One region of the Pectobacterium sp. PL64 genome, then DNA from elsewhere that is predicted to be linked to it. Evidence: predicted binding sites of a transcription regulator. Region 1 holds the regulator's gene; each other region holds the start of a gene.
What was found. Region 1 encodes CRP, which controls carbon source genes, mostly activating them, when cyclic AMP is high. Its sites were predicted from a motif close to ATGTGANNNNNNTCACAT; they were not measured.
Positions count from the first base shown of each region.

Region 2: HP572_RS12595 (ABC-F family ATPase) is a predicted target of CRP. The motif match lies at 1,590-1,607, and genes of this name have one in related genera.
Region 3: HP572_RS08125 (6-phosphofructokinase) is a predicted target of CRP. The motif match lies at 1,794-1,811, and genes of this name have one in related genera.

Region 1 is NZ_CP092070.1:3,946,718-3,950,002, reverse strand. It holds gene HP572_RS17750 (aminodeoxychorismate synthase component II) at 1-187, shown strand, start outside; gene HP572_RS17745 (aspartate aminotransferase family protein) at 307-1,533, shown strand; gene crp (cAMP-activated global transcriptional regulator CRP) at 1,763-2,395, opposite strand; gene HP572_RS17735 (OsmC family protein) at 2,771-3,178, shown strand.
Region 2 is NZ_CP092070.1:2,797,213-2,800,497, reverse strand. It holds gene HP572_RS12605 (GNAT family N-acetyltransferase) at 41-601, opposite strand; gene HP572_RS12600 (PhzF family phenazine biosynthesis protein) at 615-1,511, opposite strand; gene HP572_RS12595 (ABC-F family ATPase) at 1,629-3,221, shown strand; gene HP572_RS12590 (hemin ABC transporter substrate-binding protein) at 3,271-3,285, opposite strand, start outside.
Region 3 is NZ_CP092070.1:1,848,277-1,851,561, reverse strand. It holds gene HP572_RS08135 (multidrug effflux MFS transporter) at 1-87, shown strand, start outside; gene HP572_RS08130 (D-amino acid dehydrogenase) at 140-1,393, opposite strand; gene HP572_RS08125 (6-phosphofructokinase) at 1,878-2,858, shown strand; gene HP572_RS08120 (PTS sugar transporter subunit IIB) at 2,869-3,162, shown strand; gene HP572_RS08115 (PTS sugar transporter subunit IIC) at 3,176-3,285, shown strand, end outside.

The DNA.
Region 1 (3,285 bases):
CATTATTGATTCCGCCTCGCTACCCGATTGCTTTGAAGTCACGGCCTGGAGCGAGCATGAAGGGAAGCGTGATGAGATTATGGGGATCCGCCATCGCATATTGCCGCTGGAAGGGGTTCAGTTTCACCCAGAGAGCATTCTTAGCCAGCAAGGGCATCAGCTTTTGGATAATTTCCTTAAAATTTAGCTATATAGAAAGTTATTCTCCTCAGTAGCCGATTTAATATTGCCTGTAATTGATTTTTTATGCATATTTATTGACTATATTTTCATTCCGACATGATGGGCAGCAGAGTGAGGCAGCAAATGGCAGCAGAGCAGAAAGCAGTGACACGGGATACTCACGATAAAGTGATTTTGCCAGTTTATGCACCCGCGAAGTTTGTACCCGTGAAAGGTAAAGGGAGCCGCGTCTGGGATCAGGACGGCCGCGAGTATATCGATTTTTCCGGTGGTATTGCGGTTACGGCGCTGGGTCACTGCCATCCTGCATTGGTGAATGCGTTGCAGCAGCAGGGTGAAAAGCTGTGGCACACCAGCAATATTTTCACTAATGAGCCTGCGCTACGCCTCGCCAGCAAATTGATTGATGCTACTTTTGCCGACCGCGTGTTCTTTGTTAACTCCGGTGCTGAGGCTAACGAAGCGGCCTTTAAGCTGGCGCGTCACTATGCGGTTAAACGCCATAGTCCGTATAAAACCAAGATCATCTCCTTCTACAATGCATTCCATGGTCGGACGCTGTTCACCGTCTCGGTCGGCGGACAGCCTAAATATGCCGACGGTTTCGGACCTAAGCCTGCGGATATTGTTCATGTTCCCTTCAACGATCTGGCTGCGGTTAAAGCGGTGATGGACGATCACACCTGTGCAGTCGTGCTGGAGCCGATTCAGGGTGAAGGGGGGATTACGCCTGCTACGCCTGAGTTTTTACAAGGCGTTCGCGATCTGTGCGATCAGCACAAGGCGCTACTGGTGTTTGATGAAGTGCAGAGCGGAATGGGGCGTACTGGCAAACTATTCAGCTACATGCACTACGGCATTACGCCGGATATTCTCACAACGGCTAAAGCCTTGGGCGGTGGTTTCCCAATTAGCGCGATGCTGACGACGGAAGAGATCGCATCGGCCATGACGGTTGGTGTACACGGCACCACCTATGGCGGCAATCCGCTGGCCTGTGCGGTGGCGGAAGCCGCGCTGGATATTATCAACACGCCGGAAGTGCTGTCAGGCGTGGCGGATCGCCACGATCGCTTTGTCAGTGAGCTTGAGAAAATCAATCAGCAGTACGGTGTATTCGAACAGGTTCGCGGTATGGGGTTGCTGTTGGGCGCGGAACTGAAACCGCAATGGCACGGTCGTGCAGGCGAGTTTCTGGCGGCGGCAACGGCTCAGGGGCTTATGGTACTGATGGCTGGGCCGAATGTGATCCGCTTTGTACCGTCTTTGATCATTAATGAAGACGATATTGTGCAAGGGATGGCCAAATTCGCCAAAGCCGTCGCGCAGGTCGTTAACGCAGCAAACTGACTCTGTTCTTAAAAGATCAGCTATAAAAAAACGTAGGGAACGTTTTTCAACGTCGTTTTGCGACGGCCCGTAGGGTGGTGAGCAGGACGCTCGCCATAAAAAAACGTAGGGAACGTTTTTCAACGTCGCTTGCGACGGCCCGCAGGGTGGCGAGCAGGATGTTCGCCATAAAAAAAGCGTGAGGCCGAGGCTTCACGCTTTTTTATTGGTAGGGTACCGCGACAGGGGCTTAGCGAGTGCCGTAAACGACAATCGTTTTACCGTGTGCAGAGATCAGGTTCTGGTCTTCTAACATTTTCAGAATGCGGCCCACGGTTTCACGCGAGCAGCCAACGATTTGCCCAATTTCCTGACGAGTAATTTTTATTTGCATGCCATCTGGATGCGTCATGGCATCAGGTTGTTTGGCCAGGTTGAGTAGGGTTTGGGCAATACGGCCGGTCACATCAAGGAAGGCGAGGTTGCCGACTTTCTCAGAGGTAACCTGAAGTCTGCTTGCCATTTGCGCAGACAGACGCATGAGGATATCCGGGTTAACCTGGATGAGCTGGCGGAATTTTTTATAGGAAATTTCAGCCACTTCACAGGCAGTTTTTGCCCGAACCCAGGCGCTGCGTTCCTGACCTTCTTCAAACAGGCCGAGCTCGCCGATAAAATCGCCCTGATTGAGGTAGGAGAGAATCATTTCCTTGCCTTCTTCATCTTTGATTAGCACTGCGACAGAGCCTTTCACGATGTAGTAAAGCGTTTCTGCTTTTTCACCTTGGTGAATCAGCGTGCTCTTCGATGGATACTTGTGAATATGACAATGGGAAAGGAACCATTCGAGAGTTGGGTCTGTTTGCGGTTTGCCGAGAACCATTCGCTATCATCCTCTGTTGTAATTCACTGCGCAAATTACAGGGGTCAGAGTTCCCTGTACGGCGTGTTTAACTGCTAAAAAAATAAAATTCAGTCTAGGCAGAATGACGTCAGGGAATATACTGAAACCTCTGTACCCTTTATTTTCCGGTTGCTGCCTTGCCGCACCGTAAACATGGCTGGGGTATGTCTGGCCAGGTCATCATCTTCTTCGTTTCTGGGTTTGTCCAGAAAAGGTCTATTCTATTTTCGTTTTAACACAGCTTTAAGGACGTGTCTTGTGTTGTCTCGCTTCAGCATGACAAAGCGCTGATTAACGCTGGTTTTTGTACAGTAACGGTATAAATTTTCAAAAAATTTTTAGTGGAGAGGCATCATGCAGGCACGGGTAAAATGGGTTGAATGCTTAACGTTTTTGGGCGAATCCGCATCAGGGCATCAGATATTGATGGACGGCAATTCCGGTGATAAAGCGCCGAGTCCGATGGAAATGGTGTTGATGTCTGTAGGCGGATGCAGCGCGATTGATGTGGTATCGATTCTGCAAAAAGGCCGCAACGATGTCGCGGATTGCGAAGTGAAATTAACGTCAGAGCGTCGGTCTGACGCGCCGCGTTTATTTACCCACATCAATCTGCATTTTATCGTGACGGGAAAAGGATTGACCGACAAAGTTGTCGAGCGAGCCGTTGCACTGTCGGCGGAAAAATACTGCTCTGTCGCACTGATGCTGGGCAAAGCCGTTGAGGTGACGCACAGCCACGAAATTAGGGTGCTGGCATAACCCCTGTCTCTGGGCACTAATTCTGGTCACTTAAGCCTGTTATTAGGGGAAACACAGGGGGAGGTTCCCGTAGGGAGGCCTCACCCCTGTGGTCGCCCCGTGTATCT
Region 2 (3,285 bases), 1.1 Mb from region 1:
AGGTCAGCGCATCAGGTGATGGAAAGCATACGAGGTAATATCAGGCGGGATAATGATAAATATTGTGATCGAACCATAGCTCGTCAATCTGCTCTGCGTCTTTCTCCGTGTGGTGAAAGCGGAAACCAAGCCGTTTAGAGACAGCGTTGCTACGCGTGTTGGCGGTTGAGGCTCTGATGACGCAGCGCTCAACGAGGTTCGCATCGGTATAGGCGGCTATCAGCGTGCTGACAGCCTGAGAAACGATGCCTTTGCCTTCAAAGGCTTCGGCAATCCAATAACCGATGACGCCTTCTTTATCCTGAATCGTGTTGAAGGAGACGATGCCAGCCAGCGCGTCGTCCCAGCGAATAATGTACACGGCGGCCGTTTTGTCGAAGAATGCCTTTCGGTTGGCGCGAATGGTTTCACGTGTGTCATCGACGCTCTTGACGGAATCCGGCCAGGGTAAAGTACGCCGTAAGCGCACTTTTTCCTGCTGAATCAGGGTAAAGAGCGCCTTGGCGTCGCTCTCTTCCTGGATCGTTAAGCGCAGATGGGGCTCGTGACGCAATTCAGACAGTGCATCTATAAATGACGTATCGACAAATGGCGCTCCCATAAAATCGCTCCCTTTACCGCTGTAGTGTACCGTCAACGATCGTGACGCTGTGCCCGCCGATCCACGGTTCATCGTTCAGGTAAGTGACCGTAATGCGGCCATCGCGTTGCAGCATGGTGCCCTGTCGCGCACGGTAGCTGAGTGGCGCGGTGACGTTATTGATAGAATGCTGCTGACGAAGCAGTACCGCCAGGCAGGCATTGGCGCTGCCGGTAACCGGATCTTCCTTGAGATGACCGCGTTCGATGTAGAACGCACGAATCTCATAGTCGGCAGGCGTTGCGTCATCGTGCGGGCCATAGACAGCAATGCCGTTGGTCTGGCTGAGATTTTGTACGGCTGAGAGTGCTTCAGCATCCGGCATGATGTTCAGACAGGTGTCAGCGCTGTCGACGCGGATCACAAGCCAACGAATGCCCATCTGTACGGCGGTGGGCGGGTAGCGTTTATCGATACAGGGACTATCAAAGCCGGTAATGCCCAGCGTTTTTTCCAGCAGTGGCGTGTGCTCATCGTCAAACGGAACGAGGGTGGCTTGGGGCGCGTGAAAAGCGAGGCTCTCATCATCACCGATGTTGATCGGCACGAGACCAATGCCGCATTGTTGCACCAACTGGCCCGGAGATTTAGGGCGCAATCCTTCTTCCAGCAGGGCATGTGCGGTGCCTAGCGTAGGGTGTCCGGCAAAGGGCATTTCCGATTCTGGCGTAAAAATACGAACATGGTAATCCGCTAAAGGATCGGTGGCTGGCAGGACAAACGTGGTTTCTGACAGGTTTGTCCAGCGAGCGATCTCCTGCATTTGCGCATCGGTTAATCCCTTCGCCTCCATAATGACGGCAAGCGGATTGCCCTTGAAAGACTGCTGGGTGAAAACGTCGACCTGTTTGAAACGACGTACTATAGGCATCGCATTTCTCTCCTGTATGCGCTATCGCTTAAATATTACTCAAAACTAACCGCGATCCTATCGCGCGCTTGTGGCATAATGCGCGCCAAATCACATTCCGACTCGAGTATAAGTGCTGTGTTAAGTACCAACAATATCACCATGCAGTTCGGCAGCAAGCCGTTGTTTGAAAACATTTCCGTTAAATTTGGCGGCGGCAACCGTTACGGTTTGATTGGCGCAAATGGCTGCGGCAAATCTACATTCATGAAGATTCTCGGCGGCGATCTGGTGCCGAGCGGCGGTAACGTCTTCCTCGATCCTAATGAACGTCTGGGTAAACTGCGTCAGGATCAGTTCGCTTTTGAAAAATACAGCGTGCTGGATACCGTTATCATGGGCCACGGCGAGCTGTGGGCGGTAAAAGAAGAGCGCGACCGTATCTATTCATTGGCTGAAATGAGCGAAGCCGACGGCTATAAAGTTGCCGATCTGGAAGTGCAATACGGTGAGATGGATGGCTACAGCGCAGAGTCACGTGCGGGCGAACTGTTGCTGGGCGTGGGAATTCCCGTTGAGCAGCACTATGGCTTGATGAGTGAGATTGCTCCCGGTTGGAAACTGCGTGTTCTGTTGGCGCAGGCGCTGTTTGCCGATCCCGATATCCTGCTGCTCGATGAACCGACGAACAACCTGGATATCGATACGATCCGTTGGTTGGAGCAGGTGCTGAACGAACGTAACAGCACCATGATCATCATCTCGCATGACCGTCACTTCCTGAACATGGTTTGTACGCACATGGCGGATCTGGACTACGGCGAGCTACGGATTTATCCCGGCAACTATGATGAATATATGACGGCCGCGACGCAGGCTCGTGAGCGCCTACTGGCCGATAACGCCAAGAAAAAAGCGCAGATTTCCGAACTGCAATCGTTCGTCAGCCGCTTTAGCGCCAACGCTTCTAAATCCAAACAGGCGACATCGCGCGCACGCCAGATCGATAAAATCCAACTGGATGAAGTGAAAGCGTCCAGCCGTCAAAACCCGTTTATCCGTTTTGATCAGGATAAGAAACTGTTCCGTAATGCGCTGGAAGTTGAAGCGTTGAGCAAAGGTTTTGATAATGGCCCGCTGTTTAGCAAGCTGGGTCTGATGGTCGAAGTGGGTGAAAAAGTCGCTATTCTGGGTGCCAACGGTATCGGTAAATCGACATTGCTGAAAACGCTGGTCGGTGATCTCGAGCCGGATAGCGGTACGGTGAAATGGTCTGAAAACTCAAAAATTGGCTACTACGCACAGGATCACGAATACGAATTCGATGAGACGCTGACCGTTTTTGACTGGATGAGCCAGTGGAAACAGGAAAAAGACGACGAGCAAGCCGTACGCAGCATACTCGGTCGTTTGCTGTTCAGCCAGGATGATATCAAGAAGAAAGTGAAGGTATTATCCGGTGGTGAAAAAGGCCGCATGCTGTTCGGTAAACTGATGATGCAGCGTCCGAATATTCTGGTGATGGATGAACCGACTAACCACCTTGATATGGAATCCATTGAATCGCTGAATATGGCGCTGGAAATGTATGAAGGGACACTGCTGTTCGTCTCTCATGACCGTGAATTTGTCAGCTCATTGGCGACCCGTATTCTGGAAATTACGCCAAATAAAGTGATCGATTTCACTGGCAACTATGAAGATTACCTGCGCAGTCAGGGTATTCAGTAAGCGTTGTAATACGGCCTCATTATTGAGGCCGTATTATTTTGGGGATGTATTAGTCAGGATAAAA
Region 3 (3,285 bases), 2.1 Mb from region 1:
ATGCTCTGTGCCGCCCTGCTGGCGATACGCGCCCGCCTGCTGACGCGGCACCACAAGGGCAGCATTACGTCACTGCCCCGCGCGTAGTTCAAAACTAAGTAATTAAAAATTAAGTAGTTAAAAAATAAGCAGTTCCAAACTAACGAGCATACCTTTCCACGGACAAATCATCGGACTCAATCTCCGGTGATTTGTTCGACAGAATATCTGCCAGCAATTTTCCCGATCCACAGGCCATCGTCCAGCCCAACGTGCCATGTCCCGTATTCAGGTACAGATTTTTCAGAGGTGAGCGCCCTACCAGCGGCGTGCCGTCTGGCGTCATCGGACGCAATCCCGTCCAGAATGTTGCTTGCTCAATCGGGCCGCAATGGGGATACAGATCGCGCACCACCATTTCCAACGTTTCACGGCGCTTGGGGTTCAGTTCGGTATTAAAGCCTACAACCTCTGCCATGCCTCCGACGCGAATGCGACGATCAAAGCGAGTAATCGCTATTTTATAGGTTTCATCCAATACGGTAGAAACCGGTGCAAAAGCGTCATCCGCCAGCGGAATCGTCAGTGAATAGCCTTTCAGCGGATAAACCGGAATATCGAACCACTGACGCAGTAATCCGGTGGAATAGGAGCCGCACGCCATCACATAGGCATCTGCCACGATCATTTCATCGTCGCACTGGACGCCTGTAACGCTTTGCCCTTCCACCCGCAGTTGACGAACGTTACGCCCCAGTTTAAAGGTGACGCCAGCATCGGCAGCCATCGCCGCCAGTTGGCGAGTGAACAGCTGGCAGTCGCCCGTCTCATCATGCGGTAAACGCAGCCCGCCGGTCAGTTTTCCCGCCACGTGCGCCAGCGCAGGTTCAACCGTGGCCAGCTCATGACGAGTCAGCAGTTGATACGGTACGCCAGCCTCTTCCAGCACGGCGATATCACGTGTCGCGTTTTCATACTGCTGCTCAGTGCGGAACAGTTGCAGCGTTCCGCCTTGCCGCCCTTCGTACTCGATACCGGTATCTCGCCGCAGCGCTTGCAAACAGTCGCGGCTGTATTCCGCCAGACGCACCATCCGCGCTTTATTCGTTTTGTAGTGGCGCGCGTCGCAGTTGAGCAACATTTGCCACATCCAGCACAGCTGCGCTGCCGTGAAATCCGGCCGGATGGCCAGCGGCGCATGGCGCTGAAACATCCACTTTATCGCTTTCAGCGGTATGCCCGGCGCAGCCCAGGGCGCGGCATAGCCGGGGGAAATCTGTCCGGCATTCCCGGCGCTGGTTTCCAACGCGGGCTCCGGCTGCCTGTCGATCACGGTAACATCATGCCCTGCCTGCGCAAGATACCAGGCGGTACTTACGCCAACGACGCCACTTCCCAGAATCACAACCCGCATGCTACCGCTCTCCCTTTTTCTCCGTTAAAGACCGTCTAATCTACTGGAAAAATGCTTATTTTATGGAATAAAACACTAGTTAAAAGGTAAAACTGAAGACTACTCTAGCATTTGGGAAGGAATTGTCACCCGTCTCGACGATAACATTTATCTATTGTTCTCTCTTCGATCCGTCGAGTCTCCACTGAGATCGTAACGAAATAACTGTGAAATCATTCACAAAATACGTATTCGTTTTTTAGCTGAAAGGCATAAGAAAAATAAAAAAGATGAAAATGTTAAATGCCAAATTAATTAACCAGTTAGTTAGATTGCTTATTTTTAAATCGTGATAATCATCACAACAATAGAATCAACGACATCACTGTCAAGACAATCAGCCCCGTAGTTAAATACAAATTTGCGACATTCATCAAAAAAACACCTTATCAGTTTAATAACATTGTGTTCACACGGTGGTTATTCATATTTCCAGAGGGCGACGATGAAAATTGGATTAGTCATTAGCGGCGGCGACGTTAGCGGAATAAATAACTTCATCTTTCAGGTGAACAGAATGACTGCCTCTGACATCGTCATTTTCGATGGTGGAATTAATGGCCTGATCGATAACTGCTGTAAAGTCCTCACTCGCCGCGATTTAGTGGATTATTCCATCTCAGCAATGCCCCTGATTACTTCAGGGAGAAAAACCGGAAAGTGTAGAAAGACAGACTACGAGCAAATCGTCAAAAACATTCAAAAACAAAAACTCGATGCGCTCATTATGGCCGGCGGAGATGGCTCATTTCAATTTCTAAAAAAACTCAGTCACTATGGCGTTCATTGCTATGGCGTAGGAATGACGATTGATAATGATATCTCAGGGAATAGCTATACGATCGGCTTTTCCACCGCCTGCGAGCAGGTCATGAGTGAAGTGGAAAAATTGCGAAATACAGGCCGGGGATTACAAGGTCGGGTATTCATGATCGAATTACTCGGTGGTTATTGCGGCGAATTAACCTTGCAGGCGGCATTAAAGAGCAACGCAGATATCGCACTCATTCCAGAATCACCGTGGGAGATTGATAAATTATCACAATGTATTCGGGAGAAAATCGCAGAACAAAACAGTGTGATCATTTTATGCTCTGAAGGCTATACCCATGAGTATACTCCTGGCTTTCAGGGCGCTATCGATACCATTATCAAGAAACTAGAGCATAAGATTGGCATCCGTATCCGAAAAACTATTTTGGGATATGGTTTACGAAATGGCGCGCCCACCGGGGAAGAAATTATTCAGGGCACCCTGTTAGCAGAAGAAGTGGTTCGGTGTATTAACGCCGGACTGACTAATAAAATTATCATTATCAATAATAACAACAAGGCTATTCCTATCGACCTGGAGGATTCCGAACGACGTTTGGTTGATGTCGAAAGTCACTTTTATAAGCTCGCGAAAGCCCATCACCTTATATGAGGCCATGATTATGTTGAAAGTACTTTGCGTTTGCGGTTGTGGATTAGGTTCAAGTTTCGCTATCGAAATGACAGCCAAATCCGTACTAAAAAAATTAGGTATTGATGCAGAAATAAATCACACCACGATTTCAGAGGCCTCTGCCTTCAAATATGACGTTATCCTAACCCAGAAAATATTTGCTGACATCCTGAATAGCGATGCCAGTGAAGATGAGAAAAAAAGAGTCATCATTCTTAATAAATTGACGGATAAAGATGAAATAGAAGAAAAAATTTTAACTTATATCCAGGCTCATCAATAGCATGAGGTGAAATATGAACACCGTTATCAATTTCATTGTGAAAGATTTATTAGGCCAGGCATCCATATTAATCGCACTGATCGCCATGATCGGGTTGATTTTACAGAAGAAATCAGTAGGGAA